4 regions of the Streptomyces sp. NPDC044002 genome follow, and region 2 is predicted to be linked to each of the others. Evidence: riboswitches for the same ligand, from Rfam matches in the RefSeq annotation. Region 2 holds a riboswitch; each other region holds the start of a gene.
The links. A riboswitch is a leader RNA that binds a small molecule or an ion and turns the genes downstream of it on or off. The one in region 2 is predicted to bind cobalamin.
Positions count from the first base shown of each region.

Region 1: linked by a shared signal. The riboswitch ahead of AC07A6_RS10295 (CoA-acylating methylmalonate-semialdehyde dehydrogenase) and the one ahead of metE (5-methyltetrahydropteroyltriglutamate--homocysteine S-methyltransferase) in region 2 are both predicted to bind cobalamin.
Region 3: linked by a shared signal. The riboswitch ahead of AC07A6_RS10285 (prenyltransferase/squalene oxidase repeat-containing protein) and the one ahead of metE (5-methyltetrahydropteroyltriglutamate--homocysteine S-methyltransferase) in region 2 are both predicted to bind cobalamin.
Region 4: linked by a shared signal. The riboswitch ahead of AC07A6_RS17220 (energy-coupling factor ABC transporter permease) and the one ahead of metE (5-methyltetrahydropteroyltriglutamate--homocysteine S-methyltransferase) in region 2 are both predicted to bind cobalamin.

Region 1 covers NZ_JBWKEZ010000010.1:21,405-25,954, reverse strand. Annotated here, with positions in the region: gene AC07A6_RS10305 (enoyl-CoA hydratase/isomerase family protein) at 1-680, opposite strand, end outside; gene AC07A6_RS10300 (acyl-CoA dehydrogenase family protein) at 677-1,831, opposite strand; gene AC07A6_RS10295 (CoA-acylating methylmalonate-semialdehyde dehydrogenase) at 1,828-3,327, opposite strand; cobalamin riboswitch at 3,521-3,691, opposite strand; gene AC07A6_RS10290 (DUF4430 domain-containing protein) at 4,084-4,550, shown strand, end outside.
Region 2 covers NZ_JBWKEZ010000010.1:133,989-138,538, reverse strand. Annotated here, with positions in the region: gene metE (5-methyltetrahydropteroyltriglutamate--homocysteine S-methyltransferase) at 1-1,363, opposite strand, end outside; cobalamin riboswitch at 1,541-1,741, opposite strand; gene AC07A6_RS10815 (MFS transporter) at 1,768-2,973, opposite strand; gene AC07A6_RS10810 (DegT/DnrJ/EryC1/StrS family aminotransferase) at 3,019-4,326, opposite strand; gene AC07A6_RS10805 (NAD-dependent epimerase/dehydratase family protein) at 4,320-4,550, opposite strand, start outside.
Region 3 covers NZ_JBWKEZ010000010.1:16,489-21,038, reverse strand. Annotated here, with positions in the region: gene AC07A6_RS10285 (prenyltransferase/squalene oxidase repeat-containing protein) at 1-1,069, opposite strand, end outside; cobalamin riboswitch at 1,168-1,306, opposite strand; gene AC07A6_RS10280 (prenyltransferase/squalene oxidase repeat-containing protein) at 1,628-4,441, shown strand; gene AC07A6_RS10275 (hypothetical protein) at 4,438-4,550, shown strand, end outside.
Region 4 covers NZ_JBWKEZ010000020.1:14,043-18,592, reverse strand. Annotated here, with positions in the region: gene cbiQ (cobalt ECF transporter T component CbiQ) at 1-210, opposite strand, end outside; gene AC07A6_RS17225 (energy-coupling factor ABC transporter substrate-binding protein) at 214-573, opposite strand; gene AC07A6_RS17220 (energy-coupling factor ABC transporter permease) at 573-1,271, opposite strand; cobalamin riboswitch at 1,301-1,528, opposite strand; gene AC07A6_RS17215 (flavodoxin family protein) at 1,647-2,366, shown strand; gene AC07A6_RS17210 (AMIN-like domain-containing (lipo)protein) at 2,394-2,906, opposite strand; gene AC07A6_RS17205 (SsgA family sporulation/cell division regulator) at 3,002-3,412, opposite strand; gene AC07A6_RS17200 (hypothetical protein) at 3,642-3,956, opposite strand; gene AC07A6_RS17195 (L-serine ammonia-lyase) at 4,149-4,550, opposite strand, start outside.

The DNA.
Region 1 (4,550 bases), 110 kb from region 2:
AGGCTCCCTGCCGGGGGCTCCTGCACGTGCCGCTCCAGTACGGCGCGGACGGAGTCCGCTCCCAGCTCCCGGGCCAGTGCCGGCAGCGCGGCCGAGGGCACGAAGTGGTCGGCGAGTCCGCACAGGAGCGCGTCGGCCGCTCCGACGGGGGCTCCTGTGAGGGCGAGGTGGGTGCCGAGTTCTCCGGGGGCGAGGGCGAGGAGGTAGGTGCCGCCGACGTCGGGGACGAAGCCGATGCCGGTCTCGGGCATGGCGACCTTGGAGCGTTCGGTGACGATGCGGACGCTGCCGTGGGCGGAGACGCCGACCCCGCCGCCCATGACGATGCCGTCCATGAGGGCGACGTACGGTTTGGGGTAGCAGGCGATCAGGGCGTTGAGCCGGTACTCGTCGCGCCAGAAGTCCGCCGAGGCGGTTCCGCCGGTGCGGGCGTCCTCGTGGATCGCACGGATGTCTCCCCCGGCGCACAGGCCCCGGTCTCCGGCGCCCTCGATGACGACCAGGTCGACCGCGGGGTCGTCCGCCCAGGCCGTGAGCGCCTCCTCGATGCGGAGCACCATGGGGTGGCTGAGGGCGTTGAGGGCCTTCGGCCGGTTGAGGGTGACGTACCCGGCGCGGCCTTCGGCGCGCACGAGGACGTCCTCGTCGTCGTGGTGGTCCACGGGCTTGTCGTTGGTCATCGCAGTGTCTCCGTGAGTCCGCGCGCGACGATGACGCGCATGACCTCGTTGGTGCCTTCCAGGATCTGGTGGACCCGCAGGTCGCGGACGATCTTCTCGATGCCGTATTCACTGAGGTAGCCGTAGCCGCCGTGCAGCTGGAGGGCCGCGTCAGCCACCGCGTACCCGGTATCGGTGGCGAAACGCTTGGCCATCGCGCACAGGCGCGGGGCCAGTGGGTCGCCGCTGTCCAGGGCTTCGGCGGCCTGCCGGACCAGGGCCCGGGCGGCGGCGAGCTCGGTGGCCATGTCGGCCAGGCGGAACTGGAGCGCCTGCGCGTCCAGAAGACGGCTGCCGAACGCCTCCCTGTCGGCCAGGTAGGACAGGCTCCGGTCGAGGGCGCTCTGCGCGCCGCCGAGCGAGCAGGCGGCGATGCCCAGGCGGCCGCCGTTCAGGCCGTTCATGGCGATGCGGAAACCGTCGCCTTCCGCGCCGAGCCGCCGACCGGCGGGGATCCGGACGCCGTCGAGGACCACCTGGCGGGTCGGCTGGGCGTTCCAGCCCATCTTGCGTTCGTTGGGGCCGAAGGAGACTCCGGGGTCGTCGCGCTCGACGACGAAGGCCGAAATCCCGCCGGGGCCGGGCTCGCCCGTCCGTGCCATGACCACGTAGAGGTCCGAGGCGCCGGCGCCGGAGATGAACTGCTTGACGCCGGTCAGTACGTAGTGGTCGCCACGCCGCTCGGCGCGGGTGCGCAACGCGGCGGCGTCGGAACCGGCACCCGGTTCGGTCAGGCAGTAGCTGCCCAGGGTCGCCGCGGAGCAGAGACCGGGCAGCCGGCGGGCGCGCTGGACGTCGTCGCCGTACCGGTCGATCATCCAGGCGACCATGTTGTGGATGGAGAGGTAGCCGGCGATCGACGGGCAGCCCGTCGCCAGGGTCTCGAAGACGAGCACTCCGTCGCTGCGGCTGAGGCCGGAGCCGCCGTGTTCCTCGCGTACGTACACGCCGGCGAGGCCGAGGGAGGCGGCGCGCCGGATGACGTCGACGGGGAAGTGCTTGTCCTGGTCCCAGGCGACGGCGTGCGGGGCGAGCTGTTCCCGGGCGAAGTCGAGGGTGACCTCGGCGAGGGCGAGCTGGTCCTCGGTGAGGGTGGTGGTCACGGCGTTCACCCCATCGTCGGGATGGTGAAGCTCGCGCCCTCCTTGACCCCGGAGGGCCAGCGCGAGGTGACGGTCTTGGTACGGGTGTAGAAGCGGATCGAGTCGGGCCCGTGCTGGTTCAGGTCGCCGAATCCGGACTTCTTCCAGCCGCCGAAGGTGTGGTAGGCGACGGGCACCGGGATGGGTACGTTGACGCCGACCATGCCGGTGTTGACGCGGCGGGTGAACTCGCGGGCGGTGTCCCCGTCCCGGGTGAAGATCGCCACGCCGTTCCCGAAGGGGTGCTCACTGGGCAGGCGCAGCGCCTCCTCGAAGTCGGCGGCCCGTACGACGCACAGGACGGGGCCGAAGATCTCCTCGCGGTAGACGCGCATCTGCGGGGAGACGCGGTCGAAGAGCGTCGCTCCCGCGAAGAAGCCGTTCTCGTGGCCGTCCAGGGTGAACCCGCGTCCGTCCACGACGAGTTCGGCGCCCTCGCCGACGCCGATGTCCACGTAGCGGCGCACGCGGTCGAGGGCGTCGCGGCTCACCAGGGGACCGAAGTCCGCGTCGGGGTCGTCGGACCGGCCGATCCGCAGGGTGCCGATGCGGTCCTTGAGGGCGGCGACCAGCCGGTCGGCGGTCTCCTCCCCGACGGGCACGGCGACGGAGACGGCCATGCAGCGCTCGCCCGCAGAACCGTAGCCGGCCCCGATCAGGGCGTCGACGGCCTGGTCCAGGTCGGCGTCGGGCATCACGATCATGTGGTTCTTCGCGCCGCCGAAGCACTGGGCGCGCTTGCCGTGCGCGGCGGCCGTGGCGTAGATGTGCGCGGCGATCGGCGTGGAGCCGACGAAGCCCAGGGCCTGTACGCGCGGGTCTTCGAGGAGGGTGTCGACCGCTTCCTTGCCGCCGTTGACCACGTTGAGGACGCCCGGCGGCAGACCGGCTTCGAGGAACAGCTCCGCCAGTCGCAGGGGCACGGACGGATCGCGTTCGGACGGCTTGAGGATGAACGCGTTGCCGCAGGCCAGGGCGGGTGCGGCCTGCCACAGCGGGATCATGGCGGGGAAGTTGAAGGGGGTGATTCCGGCGACGACCCCGAGGGGGCTGCGCAGGGAGTGCACGTCGATGCCGGTGCCGGCGTTGTCGGTGAACTCCCCCTTGAGGAGGTGGGGGACGCCGGCGGCGAATTCCACGACTTCCAGACCGCGTTGCAGGTCCCCGTGAGCATCGGCGACGGTCTTGCCGTGCTCGGCGGACAGCAGCCGCGCGAGGCTGTCCCGCTCGCCCTCGACGAGCTGGAGGAACCGCAGCAGGACGCGGGCCCGGCGCTGCGGGTTCCACTTCCCCCATTCCGCCTGTGCGTCTTCGGCGTTGGCGATCGCCTCTTCGGTGTCGGCGCGCCCGGCCAGCGGTACGCGGGCCTGGACGGAGCCGGTGTTGGGGTCGTACACGTCGGCGAAGAGCCCGGAGGTGCCGGTGGTGTGCTTTCCGCCGATGAAATGGGTGAGTTCACGGACCATGGATGCCTGCTCTCGTCAGGTTGGATCCGGGGATGGCACGGCAGGCCGACGGACCGCACTCGGGTGGGGGTGCGCCGCTGCGGACTGCCGTGAGAACTACGAGCGCGCCGAATCGGTGTGTGCGCGCTCCGCCGGATCACCAGGGTCGTGGGTACAAACCGGTGCCATGCGTGTCTGCTCCATCCTCGTGGACAACACGGAACAATCCGCGGCCGGTATCCTGACTCCCGGATCCCCGCGTGCCGCCCGCCTTCCCGACAGACCTCGTCAGTGGCGTGTGGATGGCAGCACACTCCCCGGTCACAGTGGCGGGACCGTGCCGGACTCACACCGGCTTCCCTGCACCGCGGACCTTGTGCCACGAACATATAGTTGGACGTCCTAGTAAGTCCAGGGCCGACGCACGGACGGGCCATCTCACAGAACCCGCTTCCAGCCCACGCCCACCAGGTCGTACGATGCGTTCTGCTCCGGCCCGCGCGGCGGGAGCTCACAACCGAATGCATGCACAACTGGGGGAAGCCGGTGGGAATCCGGCGCTGACCTGCAACCGTGTGCGGGGCCCGGAGGGCACCGCGAGTCGGAGTACCCGGGGTGCGATGCGTACTGCTTCCCACTGTCATGGTCTGCAGCGCGAAGCCCCCACCCCGGGTCGGCGACCCCTGCCCGTTTCCTCACGGAGACGGGCAGGGGGACGGGCACGTGCGGCGGAGGGACCTCGGCTCAGACCCTCGTCCCTCTCAGGAAGAAGGCGTCATGCGCCAGTTCCCCGCCCGCCGCTCCGTGATCACCGCGGTCGCCCTCGGGCTCGCTCTCGCCGGCGCTCCGGCCGTGGCCGAGGCCGCCCCCCAGCCGAACACGAACGCGGCCGTCAAGGTCGGCCTGACCGTTCAGGGCCCCGACGGGCTGCTGTTCAAGGGCAAGATCAAGACCAAGGGCCACGACGTCACGACGGCCACGGGCGGCACCCACAAGTGCGACGGCACCAACGGCGGCGCCAACCCGTCCAAGGTCCCCACCCCGACCGCAGCGCTCGACGACGCGGCCCGCCTGAACTACTTCGCGTGGGACGGTACTTGGTACACGTCCTTCGACGACTTCTCCGTCGACACCATAAAGGACGTCAGCGGCGGCGGCTCCGCCTACTGGAGCATCGCCGTCAACGGCACCCCCACGCCGGTGGGCGGCTGCCAGTTCAAGCTCAATGCCGGCGATCAGGTGTC
Region 2 (4,550 bases):
GCTCGTCGGTCTGCGGGAAGGAACCGATCGTGGTGGTCGGCAGCAGCGGCAGGCCCAGGCGGGCCCGTTGGGCGGCGGTGCGCTCGGCATAGGGCTGGGAGCGGCGGCCGTCGGCGTCGGTGATCGCCCGGGTGCGGTCCCGTACGGCCGGGTCGTGGGTGAGGGCGGATGCGGCGCGGGAGGCCAGGTCGGCCCGGTTCGCCGCGAGTTCGGCGGTGATGGCGTCCGTGCCCTGGGCCAGGCCGCGGGCCAGGACGGAGATCTCCCGGGTCTTCTGGCGGGCGAAGGCGAGCCAGCGGCGGACCTGCGTGTCGATGTCCCGCTCGGCGGAGGCGTCGAGCGGGACGTGCAGCAGGGAGCAGGAGGCGGCGACGTCAACCCGGTCGGCGAGGCCGAGGAGGGTACCGAGGGTGGTCAGGGACCTCTGGTAGTCGTTGATCCAGATGTTGCGGCCGTTGACCACGCCCGCGACGAGGCGCTTGCCGGGCAGGCCGCCCACGGAGGCCAGGTCGTCGAGGTTGGCCGCGCCGCTGTCGGTGAAGTCGAGCCCGAGGCCCTCGACCGGGGAGGCCGCGAGGATCCGGAGGGCGTCACCGAGCCTGCCGAAGTACGAGGCGACCAGCAGCCTGGAGCGGTCGGTCAGGGCGCCGAGCTCTCGGTACGCGCGGGCGGCGGCGTTCAGCTCCGCCGGGGTGCGGTCCTGCACGAGCGCGGGCTCGTCGAGCTGGACCCATTCCGCTCCGGCGGCCCGCAGGGCGGCGAGGACCTCCGCGTAGACGGGCAGCAGCCGGTCCAGCAGGGTGATCGGCTGGAAGTCGGGGGCCACGCCCGGGGCCGGCTTGGCCAGCAGCAGGTAGGTGACCGGCCCGACGAGGACCGGGCGGGCCGTGTGTCCGAGCGCGAGGGCCTCCCGCAGTTCGGCGACCTGCTTGCCGGGGTCCGCGGTGAAGACGGTGTCCGGGCCCAGTTCGGGGACCAGGTAGTGGTAGTTGGTGTCGAACCACTTGGTCATTTCCAGCGGGGCGACGTCCTGGGTGCCGCGCGCCATGGCGAAGTAGCCGTCGAGCGCGTCGGCCGCGACGGCCTCGCGGTGCCGGGCGGGGACGGCGCCGACCATGACGCTGGTGTCGAGCACGTGGTCGTAGTACGAGAAGTCACCGGTCGGGATCTCGGTGATACCGGCCTCGGCCAGCTGCTGCCAGTTCGAACGGCGCAGGCCGGCTGCGGTCTCCCGGAGGGCTTCGGCGCTGACGCGGCCCTTCCAATAGCCCTCGACGGCCTTCTTCAGTTCGCGGCTCTGGCCCTGGCGGGGGTAGCCGTACACGGTGGCTCGTGCTGCCGCGGCTGCGGGCTTCGCTGTCACGGAACTCTCCTTCGCGAGATGTGTCCAGGAACGTCCCGGCAACGGGACGCGGACGCGAAGGGAACGCCAGAGCGTACGGACCGCGCTGCGGGAATGCAGCGGGCGCCGCTCGCTGTGCACGCCGACCCGCCCACGAGGTCACCGGGATGTCCGTACGCGGAACGGTCCGCGTACGGGCAGCGGGCAGGTCTTCGGACTCGCGGGCACGCCTGCCGGTCTCCCGGCGGGCACCTACTGGCCGTCGCTTCCCAGGACCGTTGTCCGGTCCCAGTGCGTATGACGGCGGTCGTTCCCGCTCACCGCTGCGGGGCAGTCCCGGATTCCCACCGGGTTCCCTCTTACGACGCATCCCGCCTGGCGGACGGGGCGAACCAGCTGCACCGGCCACCCTAGCCGACGCGGCGTCAGGGGCGGTGCAGCCGGGGGGCCAGGGCTGCCATCGCCGCCATCAGCGCCGGCAGCACCAGCATCGCCCACCGCAGGGTCGTCGCCTCCGCGAGGGCGCCGATGACCGGGGGGCCCGCGAGGAAGCCGACGTAGCCGACGGCCGAGACGGCGGCGATGGAGGAGCCGGTGTGCCCGGGCCGCAGGCCGGCCGCGTGGGCGAAGACGAGGGGGATGACCGCGGCCATGCCCAGGCCGAGCAGGGTGTACCCGACGAAGCCCGCCGTGGTCGTCGCGTCGAGGATCGGGATCAGGGCGCCGGTGCCCGCGACCACGGCGCACAGGAAGGTGAAGCGGGCCGTGCCGAGGCGGGCGCGCAGCCGGTCGGCGGTGAGGCGGCCGACGACCATGCCCGCGGAGAAGACGGCGTACCCGAGGCCCGCGGCGCCCGCGGAGGCTCCGGTCTCCTCCTTCAGGTAGACGGCGCCCCAGTCGTTGACGACCCCCTCCCCCATCAGGGCGCAGAACGCCACGAGCCCGGGGATCCACAGGCCCGGACCGGGCAGGGCCAGCAGGGGGCCGGTCCTGGACGGGCCGCCGGTCCGCGGCGGTTCGGGGGCGAGGGCCGTGGCCGCCGTCCCCGCGACCGCCAGCAGTACGAGGGCGGTCACCGTGAAGTGGGCCCGGATGCCGACGCCGGCGGAGGCCGCGAGGCCGCCCGCCGTGGCGCCGGCGATGCCGCCGAGGCTGAACATGGCGTGGAAGCCGCCGAGCACGGGGCGCCCGTAGGCACGTTCGACCAGGACGCCCTGGGTGTTCATCGCGACGTCGACGGCCGTGTTGCCGCAGGCGAACACGGCCAGGGCCACCGTCAGCACCGCGAGGTCCGGGACGAACGGCAGGCTCGCGAGCGCGCCCAGGTAGGCGGCCATGCCGGTGCACAGGACCCTGCGGCTGCCGTACCTGGCCACCAGGCCGCCGACCAGCGGCAGCCCCGCGAAGGCGCCGCCGCTCAGGCCGACGAGGGCCACGGCCAGTTCCCCGGCGGACAGGTCCAGCCGGCTCTGGACGCCGGGTACCCGGGACGCCCAGGTGGCGAAGGCCGCCCCGGTGACGAAGAAGACCGCGCAGACGGCCAGCCGCATCGTCCGCGGGCGCGGACTGCGGGCGCGGGCGGGCGGCGCCGTGCGTCCGGCCGCCGTCCCGGGCTCGGGCTCGTTGCGCATCTGCGTCCGTCCCCTTGTCGTTCGTGTCCTGTCCGTCCCGGCCCGTCAGTGCGCCGGGCCGGCCGTCCGCCGGGTCAGGTCGATCAGCGCGTCCCGCTCCTCGACGAGAACCTTGTACAGGACCTCGGCGTAACGGTGCATCGTCGTCGCGTCGTTGGGCGGGCCGAAGGAGCTGAGGCTCTGTCCGAGGACCAGGCGGCGCAGGCAGACCTCCTCGCTGACGGGGTACTGCGCCGGATCGTAGTGGTGGCCGGGGCGTGCGTGTCCGCAGCTCCAGGGGCAGCCGCGGCCGTAGCCGCGGAGCTCCTGGAACAGGGTCTGTCCGGGTACCGGCTGCGGCTGCCAGCGCGTGATGTGCAGGCCCTCGGCGTTCACCGCCCGGGCGAGGGCGTCGCGGAAGGCGGCGACGGGGAGGCCGTCGAGACCGAGCTCCTCGGGCACGACGAGCAGCGGGTAGAAGAAGTACACGTGCGTGCGGTCCTCGGGGACGGCGGGCGTGCGGATGCCGGGTACGCCGGCCAGGGCCCGCGTGAGGGCGGCCCCGTTGGCCTGCCGGACGCGGGACATCTGCGGCAGGCGGGTGAGCTGGGACCGGGCGAACGCGGCCGCGAGGACATCGATCCGGTAGTTCCAGCCCATGATGCGGGCGTTGTAGTCGCGGCTCTGGCCCGGGAGTTCCTCGCCGAACATCAGCACCCGCCGGGCCAGCCGCTGCTGTTCCTCGTCGCGCGTCGCGAACAGGCCGCCCTCGCCGAGGGCGGAGAGGGTCTTGGACCCGTTGAGGCTGGCGCCGCTCAGGGTGCCGAGGGACCCGACGGGGCGGCCCCGGTACTCGGCGCCGTGTGCCTGGGAGGCGTCCTCGATGAGGGCGAGGCCGTGCCGGTCCGTGATCGCCCGCAGGGCGTCGTAGTCGGCGGGCAGGCCGTTGAGGTCCACGGCGACGACGGCGCGGGTGCGGTCGGTGATCCGCTCCTCGATCCGGGCGGGGTCGATGTTGAAGGTGGTGGGGTCGGTGTCCACGAACACCGGGATCGCGTTGGCCTGGAGCACGCAGGAGGCCGAGGCTAGGAAGGTGTCGGCGGGCACGAGCACCTCGTCGCCCGGCTCGACTCCCGCGGCCGCGATCGCCATGTGCAGGGCCGCGGTGCCGGAATTGGCGGCGAGGACGTGCGGCATGCCGGTGTACTCGGCCCAGGCTTCTTCCAGGTCGCTCACCGTGCGCATGGGCCAGTGCCAGGGGGTCGCCCCGTCCATCGCGTCGAGCACGGCCTTGCGGTCGGCGTCGGTGATGTGCGGCCAGGGGGCCGCCTCCCCCGGGGAGAGCAGCGGTGCCCCTCCGTCGACGGCTAGCACGTCCTGGCCTCCAGGCTCCGGCGCGCCGGGGTCTCCCGGCGGAAGACCGCCCTGGCGGTGGGGAGTTCGGGGAACGGTCCGAGCAGGGCCGCCAGGCAGGCGAGGCCTTCGGCCAGGGTGATCCGGGGAGCGAAGCCGAGCCCTCGCAGCCGGGTGGTGTCGGCGAGGAGCGTGAAGCTGTCGGCCAGGCTGGAAGGGTCGGCTTCCAGCAGTGCGGGGCGGCC
Region 3 (4,550 bases), 120 kb from region 2:
CCCACTGCGGGGCGCCGGGGGTGACCGGGACGGGCGGGGCCGTGGTGAAGCCTCCGCCGGCCACGGCACGCAGCGCGTCGATGGAGGAGTAGGCCGAGGGCGCGGTGTCGGAGGGCTTGTACTTGAAGCCGCCCGCCGGGTTGTACTGATTGGCGATCAGAAAATCGATCGGGGTCTTGCCGCTGCCGGTGAGGAAAGCACCCGTCTGCGGGTTGAACCCGCAGGCGTTCAGTCCGGCGACGCCCCAGCCGTTGGAGCTGGTGTTGACCCCGTAGAGGGAGTTGAACGCGCCGCTACCGGAGACGAGCCTGCTCTTGAGGAAGTTCTTCGCCTGGACGACGTCGGCGTCGGTGTTCGGGACACCGGACACGCACAGGGCGGCCATGGCCGCACCGGTCATGTCGACGTCGCTCGCGGAGTTCAGGACGGTCGGGTTGCCCTCGGCCTTGTTGAAGGTCCAGCCGCCGTCCACGTGCTGGTTGGCACGGATGCGGGTGACCATCGAGTCGGTCAGCGCCTGCGGTACCCGGGCACCTCCGGCCTGGGTCTTGGCTCCGCCCAGCGAAAGGGCCGCGAAGACGGTGCCGTTGAAGTTCCCGGACGGGCCGAAGTAACCGGCCTCGGCCGTCTGCCAGTACGAGTAGATGTCGGCTATCAGATTGCGGGAGGCCGAGACGCGCGCCGGGTCGATACCGGCGGCGTAGGCGTTGAGCGTGCCGCGCTCGTAGTCGGTGACCACCGGGGAGGCCTGCGGCCAGCCCGCCGTCGACAGCAGGTTGCGGTAGACGGTGCGCGCGTTCTTCGTGGTGTCGCCGCCGGGGTAGACGTCGGCGACGGCCGTGCCGGCTGCCGCGAACGCACCGAACGCCCACTCGTTGGACAGGCCACTGCCCGCGTACGAACCATCGGCAGCCTGAAGGGACTTGAGATAGCTCACACCGTTCGTCCTGGACGTGGCGATCTGCGCGGGCGAGGAGGTCGCGGAGGCGGGCAGCGTGGTCAGGACGAGCGCGCCGAGCGCGGCGGGCGCCACGAACACGAGGCGGCGCGGGGTACGGATACGGGACATGGCCTGCTCCTGGAAATGAGGGACGCCGACCCGACCGCAGCTCTCGCAGGCGGGCAGCCCGGAGCTCGGTGGCGGCCGTCCGAACGCGTGGTACGGCTTGAGATGTGCCTCGCCAGATGGGCATTCGGGCTCGGTGACGGCCCCCTGCCGTCCCACACCGCTGCGCGTCAGCCCCGGATTCGCACCGGGTTCCCCCATGTGGCAGCCCAGGACGCTACCCGAGTGATCAAGGGTCTGCCAGCCGATGCGCGGTGGATCCGTCAGAGGGTTCTCGTGCCTTGCCGCGTGAGACGCAGACCACCTTGACGGTGTGTCAATCCGCGTGGTCCACTCCGACCGATAAGCACTCAGCTCCAGGGGAAGCCGGTCGAAATCCGGCGCTGACCCGCAACCGTAGGCCCGGCACCGCCGGGCGAGTCGGAATGCCTGGAGCCGGATTCTGCAGCGAGAAACGCCGTCGCGGACTACGGCGTGGTTCGAAACGGCTCCCCCGTGGCCCCACGGGCTGTGGAGCCCTTTGCCACGCACTGGTCCGCCCGGCTGACACGAGGGGCCGTGGTGGGGACCGCACAGCAAGCAGAGCGACACCCGGGAAGCAAGGGGCTGCTGTCGCTCGTATCGGCGGCGCTGCTGGCCTTCGCCGCGAGCGCGGCCTTCGCCGGCGCAGCGGCACCTGCCTCGGCCGACCCGATCGAGCGGTGCACGGCCACCACCGGGGCGATCGTCGCCGTGGACTTCGGCCCGTTCGGCGGCAAGGTGGAGAAGGGCTGCGACACCACCCCCACCACCGGCTACGAGCTGCTGCAGACCGCCGGGTTCACCATGACGGGCACCGTCCACGACGGGCCCGCCTTCCTCTGCCGCATCGGCAAGGGCACCGGCACCCAGTACCCGACCCCCGACAAGGAACCCTGCGTCCTCACGCCCCAGGCCACCGCCTACTGGTCGTACTGGACGGCCTCGCCCGGGCAGCGCAAGTGGTCCTACAGCCAGCAAGGGGCCATGGCCCGGAACCCGAAGCCGGGCGACGTGGAGGCCTGGGTGTACGGCGGCACGGACATCGCCGGCACCAAGGGCAGGCCGTCCTTCTCCCCGGACGACGTCCGCGGCTACTCCACCCCCGACCCCACCGTCCCGATGGCCCCGCCCCGGGTGCCGGCCGGACGCATCGACGTACCCGCGGCCGCCCGCTGGGTCACCGGGACGCTGACGGACGGGGAGCGCGTCGTCGACGAGGGCTCCACGGCCCCCAACCACTTCCTCTCCACGGAGGCCGTCTTCGCCCTCGCGGCGGCCGACCGCAAGAGCCCGGCGGCGAAGAAGACCGCCGATTTCCTCGCGACGCCCGCGCAGACGGACGCGTACGCCTACCCGGCCGGCAGGGACGGCATCCCGGACGCCACCGCCGCGGCCCGGCTCGCGCTGGTCGCCGAGGCCACCGGCAAGGACCCGCGCGCGTTCGGCGGGCACGACCTGCTCGGCGACCTGGTCACGTACGCCTGCCCCCGCGACATCGGCGACGGCGAGACGGTCGAAGGCTGCTTCACCAAGGGCGACTTCCGTACGACCGGGCAGGCCGACGCCCAGGCCATGGCCATGATCGCGCTGGTCAACGCGGGTATGACCCCGCCCCCCGGCTCCGTGGCCCGGCTGACCGCCCTGCAGTGCGAGGACGGCGGATTCACCAGCGTCCTCATCCGGCCCGGCAGTCCCGGGTGCGAGAGCGAGGCCGGCGCCACCGGCCTGATCACCCTGGCCCTGGAGCGGGCCGGCGGCCACGAGGCGGTGCTCCAGAAGGCCCGGAACCACCTGAAGCGGTCCCAGCTGGCGACCGGCGCCTGGCCCGCGGTCTCCTACGAGACGACCGGCAACCCGGCCGCCACCGCCTGGGCCGCCCAGGCGCTGCGCGCCCTCGGCGACGAGGCGTTCGCGGACGCCGGCGTCTCCTGGCTCTCCGGGCACCAGCTCCCGGCGGGCGGATTCGGCTTCGCCGAGGACGACACCGAGCCGAGGCTCCACCCCACCGCGGCGGCTGCCCTCGCGGGCGCCGGCGGTGACCTCGTCTCGTTGACCGCCAAGCCGGCCGAACCGCCGACCCCGACCACGCCGCCTACCCCCACCACTCCACCCACCCCGACCACGCCACCTACCCCGAGCACACCGCCGGCCGGTGAAGGGCCCGACCTGCAGAAGGGCGCCGCGTACCTGACGGCCCCCTCCCGCCTGGTCCAAGGCCGCTTCTACGAGAGCCGGCCCGAATCCGGATTCGCCGACTACGGCCTGACCATCGACGGCGCGTACGCGCTCGCCGCCACAGGCGGGGACAACGCCGCCCTGCGCAACATCGTCGACTTCATGGACAAGGGCGGCAAGGACGGCCAGAAGCGGGGCATCCACGACTGGACCCTCGTGGGCACCAAGTACGAGAACGGCGGCTCCATCGGCAAGGCGGCGGTGCTCGCCCAGGCCGTGGGCCGCGATCCGCGGAACTTCGGCGGCCAGGACCTGATCGCCGCCCTCGCGAAGATCACCTGCCAGGCGAAGACCTCGACCGTCCAGCAGTGCGCGGCCAAGGGCAACTACGCCTACGCCACTTCCGTCTTCAAGCAGTCCCTCGGTGTCATGGCCCAGCTCCGCGCCGGCGAGAAGGCCGCCGCGGCCGATCCGGCCGCCTACCTCAAGAGCCTCCAGACCCCGTCCGGCGCCTGGGTCAGCCTGATCGGCGAACCCAGCGGCCCCGAAGTGGACTCGACCGCCATGGCCGCCATGACCGTGGACCTGCTGCCCGACGCCGGCTCCCAGGCGGCGGTGGACAAGGCACTCGCCTGGCTGGCCACCCAGCAGAAGGAGGACGGCGGCTTCCCGGGCGCCGCCGGGAACTCCGTCAACTCCGCGGCCCTGGCCGTCCAGGGGCTGTCGCTGGACGCGCCCAAGTACGGCGCCCAGATCGCCAAGGCCCGCGCGTTCCTGGCGAGCCAGCAGAACGGCGACGGCGGCTTCAACGTGGCCAAGGGCGGCCAGACCGGCTCCGACCTCCGCGCCTCCGCCCAGGCCGTCGGCGGCGCCACCGGCATCTCCTTCGGCACGCTGACCCGCGACCTGACCGGCACCACCCCCCAGCCCGTGCCCGGCATCTCCGGAGGAACGTCCGGTGGTACCTCGGGCGGCAACGGCTCGCCCGTCATCGTGACGCCGGGCGAGAACGGCGGCGGCACGGGCTCCGCGGGTGGCTCCGGGGCTGGTGGCGGTCCCCTCGCGTCCACCGGAGCCCGGGTCGGCACGCTCGCCGCGGCCGCGCTGGTCCTGACCCTCGGCGGCTGGGGCGTCACCCGTGCCGCGAAGCGCCACCGCCGGCCGGGAGCGGGAGCATGAGCCGCGACCGCGCCGTGCGCGCCTTCGCCCGGGCCGCCGCCGCGCTGGGGCTGACGGTGGCGGCCTTCGCCGCCACCGCTGCCCCGGCCGGCGCCGCGCCGCAGCCGAT
Region 4 (4,550 bases), on a different contig from region 2:
CGGGACCCGGAAGGCCCGCCACAGCTGCCGCCCGGCCACGCCGGCCGGCCCGAGCAGCACGGCCAGGGTCGCGGCGGCCACCAGCGGCCCGCCCGGCCAGGGCGGCAGGCACACCGCGGTGACGGTGAGCCCGAGCCCGAGGAGGGCCTTCTCCAGGGGGTGGCGGCCCCGCCAGCGGCTGGAGTGCGCCGCCACGTCGATCGGCAGCACCGCCTACGACTCCCGGGCCGGGCGGTCCGGCCCGGCCTCGGCGGCCGCGGCCTGGGCGAGGGCCTGCGCCGCGCCCTGGCGGCGGCCCTTGCGGATGCCGAAGTAGTAGGCGAGCACGCCCGCCCCGAGCGCCGCCTGGAGGGCGAACAGCGCCGACTCGACCTCGCCCGAGGGGGGCTCGTACAGCGGGGCGAACCAGGGCTCGTAGTCCGGCTTCAGTTCGGTGATGGCCGCCTCGGCCTGCGCGTCGGCGCCGGCGAACGGCTCCTCCTTGCCGTCGCCGAGCCCCAGCGCGAGCGGGATCACGGCCAGCGCCGCCACCAGGAGCAGCAGCAGGGTGTTGATCTTCGCGTTCCGGCTCATCAGAGGGCCGCCTCCTGCTTCGCCTGAGTGCCGCCGGTCAGCTTCGCGACGCCGAGCCGGACCAGGTCCGACTTGCTGGACTGCATCAGCAGCCGCATCACGAGCACCGTCAGCAGCCCCTCGCTGATCGCGAGCGGGATCTGGGTCAGGGCGAAGATGCCCGCGAACTTCTCCAGGGAGCCGAGGAAGCCGCTCGCCGGGTCGGGGAAGGCCAGCGCCAGCTGGACGGAGGTGACGCAGTAGGTGACCAGGTCGGCGAAGAACGCGCCGAAGAACACGGTCACCATCAGCGGCGCGCCGGACTTCCGCAGCACCCGGTAGACCCCGTAGCCGGCCCAGGGCCCGGCGATGGCCATCGAGAAGACGTTGGCGCCCAGCGTGGTGAGCCCGCCGTGGGCCAGCAGCAGCGCCTGGAAGAGGAGGGTGATCGTGCCGAGCACCGCCATGATCGGGGGCCGGAAGAGGATGGCCCCGAGCCCCGTCCCCGTCGGGTGCGAACAACTGCCCGTCACAGAAGGGATCTTCAGGGCGGACAGGACGAACGTGAACGCACCGGACGCCCCGAGCAGCAGCGTGCTCTCCGGGTTCGCCTTCACCTCGCGGGTGAGCGCGCGGACCCCGTGGACGACGAAGGGGGCGGACGCGGCGCCCCAGGCGGCCGCGTGCAAAGGGGGCAGGAACCCCTCGGCTATATGCATGGGTTGGGAGACCTCTCCAGCACCTCGTGGATGGACGACGCGCCCCGGCCGGTCTCCTGGCTCACGGGTGCTGATGCCCTGGCTCCGCCTTCCCGGGACCGTGCGGTCTCCCGCGCGGGCCCAGTGGCTTCCCGCGGTGGGGGCACCTCCCGGACGGAGTCTGGGGGAGAGAGTGGAGCCGGACTTCCCGATCACAGTGGCGAGGGCCGCACCGGTCTTGCACCGGTTTCCCGAACACCAAGGCCAGACGACCCTAGTCGCCCGCACGGACCGTCACAACCCGGACCGATCCGGCCACCCGGCCACCCGGCCGCGGGCACCCGTACGGGCCAGGCCCGCTGGCCGGGCCGCCGGGCGCGCGGCACGGTGGAGGGCATGGCCGCCGACGACAGCCCCCGCTACGAGGACCTCTCCGCCGTCTACGTCAACTGCACCCTCAAACGCTCTCCCGAGACCAGCAACACCGAGGGCCTGATCGCGCGGAGCCGGGCCGTCATGGAAGCGGCCGGCGCCCGCACCTCGCTGATCCGCGCCGTCGACCACGACATCGCCACCGGCGTCTGGCCGGACATGACCGACCACGGCTGGGAGAGCGACCAGTGGCCGGTCCTGTACAGCCAGATCATGGACGCCGACATCCTGGTGCTGTGCGGCCCGATCTGGCTCGGGGACAACAGCTCCGTCATGAAGCAGGTCATCGAGCGGCTCTACGCCTGCTCCTCCCTGCTGAACGAGCAGGGGCAGTACGCCTACTACGGGCGCGTCGGCGGAGCGCTGATCACGGGGAACGAGGACGGCGTCAAGCACTGCGCCATGAACATCCTCTACAGCCTCCAGCACCTCGGCTACGCCATTCCGCCCCAGGCCGACGCGGGCTGGATCGGCGAGGCCGGCCCCGGCCCCTCCTACCTGGACCCGGGCTCGGGCGGTCCGGAGAACGACTTCACCAACCGGAACACCACGTTCATGTCGTGGAACCTGATGCACCTGGCGGCGCTCCTCAAGCGGGCCGGCGGCATGCCGGCCCACGGCAACCAGCGTTCCCTGTGGGACGCCGGCTGCCGTTTCGACTTCCCCAACCCCGAACACCGCTAGCCGGGCGGCTCCGGGGCCGTCCGCGGGTCAGCAGGTGTTGGGGTGCGGGAAGTCCAGCACGAGCCGCTCGGGCGAGTGCAGGACGGAGGTCTTCCAGGTCGGGGCGGTGTCGAAGGCGGCGCCGAAGGTCACGTACCCCTCGTAGTCGCCGGTCATGGCCATGCCCTTGAGCTTGCTGAGGTAGATCTTCTGGAGCCTGGGCCCCTGGTAGACGTTCTCCCCGGCGTCATTGTGCCCGGCGGCCGGGTGCAGGCGGATCTCCAGGAAGTACTTCCCGGCCAGCGGGACGGGCTGTCCCGACCCGTCGTAGACGAGCTCGGACACGGGAGTGACGGTGACCGGGGGCACGTAGCCCTGGAGGTCGATGACGAGCCGGTCGTACGTGCAGTGCCCGCCCCAGCGGGCATTGACGACGAGCGGCGTCTGGGTGCGGGTGGTCGTGGTGGCGGCGGAGGCCGGCGACGTGGAGAGCGCGAGCCCGGCGGTGAGCAGGGCACCCGTGGCGATGGCCACGATCCGGCGGCGGTGCGGGTGACTCATGGTGTCTCCCCGGTTCCGTGAGACGGGGACTTGCCTGTCATCTCATAAGACAGCGCCGGGCCGCCACCGGTTCCACGGGGCGTGCGCCCGCCGCGTCAGAAGGTCAGCAGCGCGCTCAGCTCGGCATCCAGGTCGTAGTGGCGCTGTTCCTGCCCGCGCGGCACCAGCTCCGTCATCCGCCGGCACAGCTCGCGCACGTCCTTGGCGCGGGCGGAGACCACGCAGCTCTGCTCGCCGTTGCTGAAGCCGAGCAGGACGCGCGGCTCCGTGCCGCTCCAGCGCGGCCAGACCTGTATGTCGCCCTCGCCGGTGGCGCTGTTCTGCCCGTCGAGCAGCAGCTCCCGCGAGAACACCCAGCGGGCGAGGTGCGCCCCGGCGCCCCGGAAGTCCACGGCCACCTCGTACGGGCGGTCCGTGCGGTAGACGAACCGGCCGGTCAGGGGCACGGACAGGGGGGCGGCTTCCAGCCGCAGCGGCAGGAGTCTGTGTTCGGTGATGGTGGCCATCGGCGGCTGCCTCTCGTCGCGCGTGGGTGCTTCCCGCGCCCCTCCCGGCACGCTATCCCCGGCTCGGGTGGGCGGCGCGGGGCCGAAGGTCCCGAGCCACCGGGCCGCAGGGCCTCTTTTCGGCCACAGGGTGCACCGCGGGTCACGTGCCAGGGGCATGCGAAGGGCCCGCCCTCCGGGGGGAGGGCGGGCCCGGTGGCACGCTGCGGCAGGGCCGCGCGGCCGGCCGCTACGGGACCGGGTTGTAGATCAGCGAGTCGTGGTTGTTGGACTGGCCGATCGCGGTGAAGCCGGAGCCGTTGGCCTGGGCGCCGTTGTTCTGGTTCGACGCCCCGAAGCCCGACGCGACCTGCTGCGCGGTGGAGGAGTTGCCGAGGTTGCTGCCGCCGACGCCGCTGCCGAGGATCCCGGCGAGGGCGGCGTTCGAGGCGGTGCCGGCGGCGCCGGCCCCGTTGTCCGCCTGGGCCGTGCCCGTGAAGAGGGCGGCGGCGAGGGGGAGCGATGCGAGCGCCGCCATCACGCGGATGCTGCGGATGCCTGCCATGGTGAAGCCTCCAGTACGCAAAACAGCAAGGGGGTAAGGCGGTTGGCCGACCGCCCGGGGGTGACGCGACGTCGCGTGACCAGATTGGCCTACGTGATCATCGAGAAACCAGCCCGGACCTGCTTCTTCCCTCGCAAGCGTGATCAACTCGGTTGAAACCCCAAACCGGAGATCATTTGCGTATTTCTCGGATCAGCACTCGATGACGTTGACCGCGAGGCCGCCGCGCGCCGTCTCCTTGTACTTGATCTTCATGTCGGCGCCGGTCTCCTTCATGGTCTTGATGACCTTGTCGAGGGAGACCTTGTGGCTGCCGTCCCCGCGCATCGCCATCTTCGCGGCGGTGACGGCCTTGACGGCCGCCATGCCGTTGCGCTCGATGCAGGGGATCTGCACGAGGCCGCCCACCGGGTCGCAGGTCAGGCCCAGGTTGTGCTCCATGCCGATCTCGGCGGCGTTCTCCACCTGCTCGGGGGTGCCGCCCAGCACCTCGGCGAGGGCGCCGGCCGCCATCGAGCAGGCCGAGCCCACCTCGCCCTGGCAGCCGACCTCGGCGCCGGAGATCGACGCGTTCTCCTTGAAGAGCATGCCGAT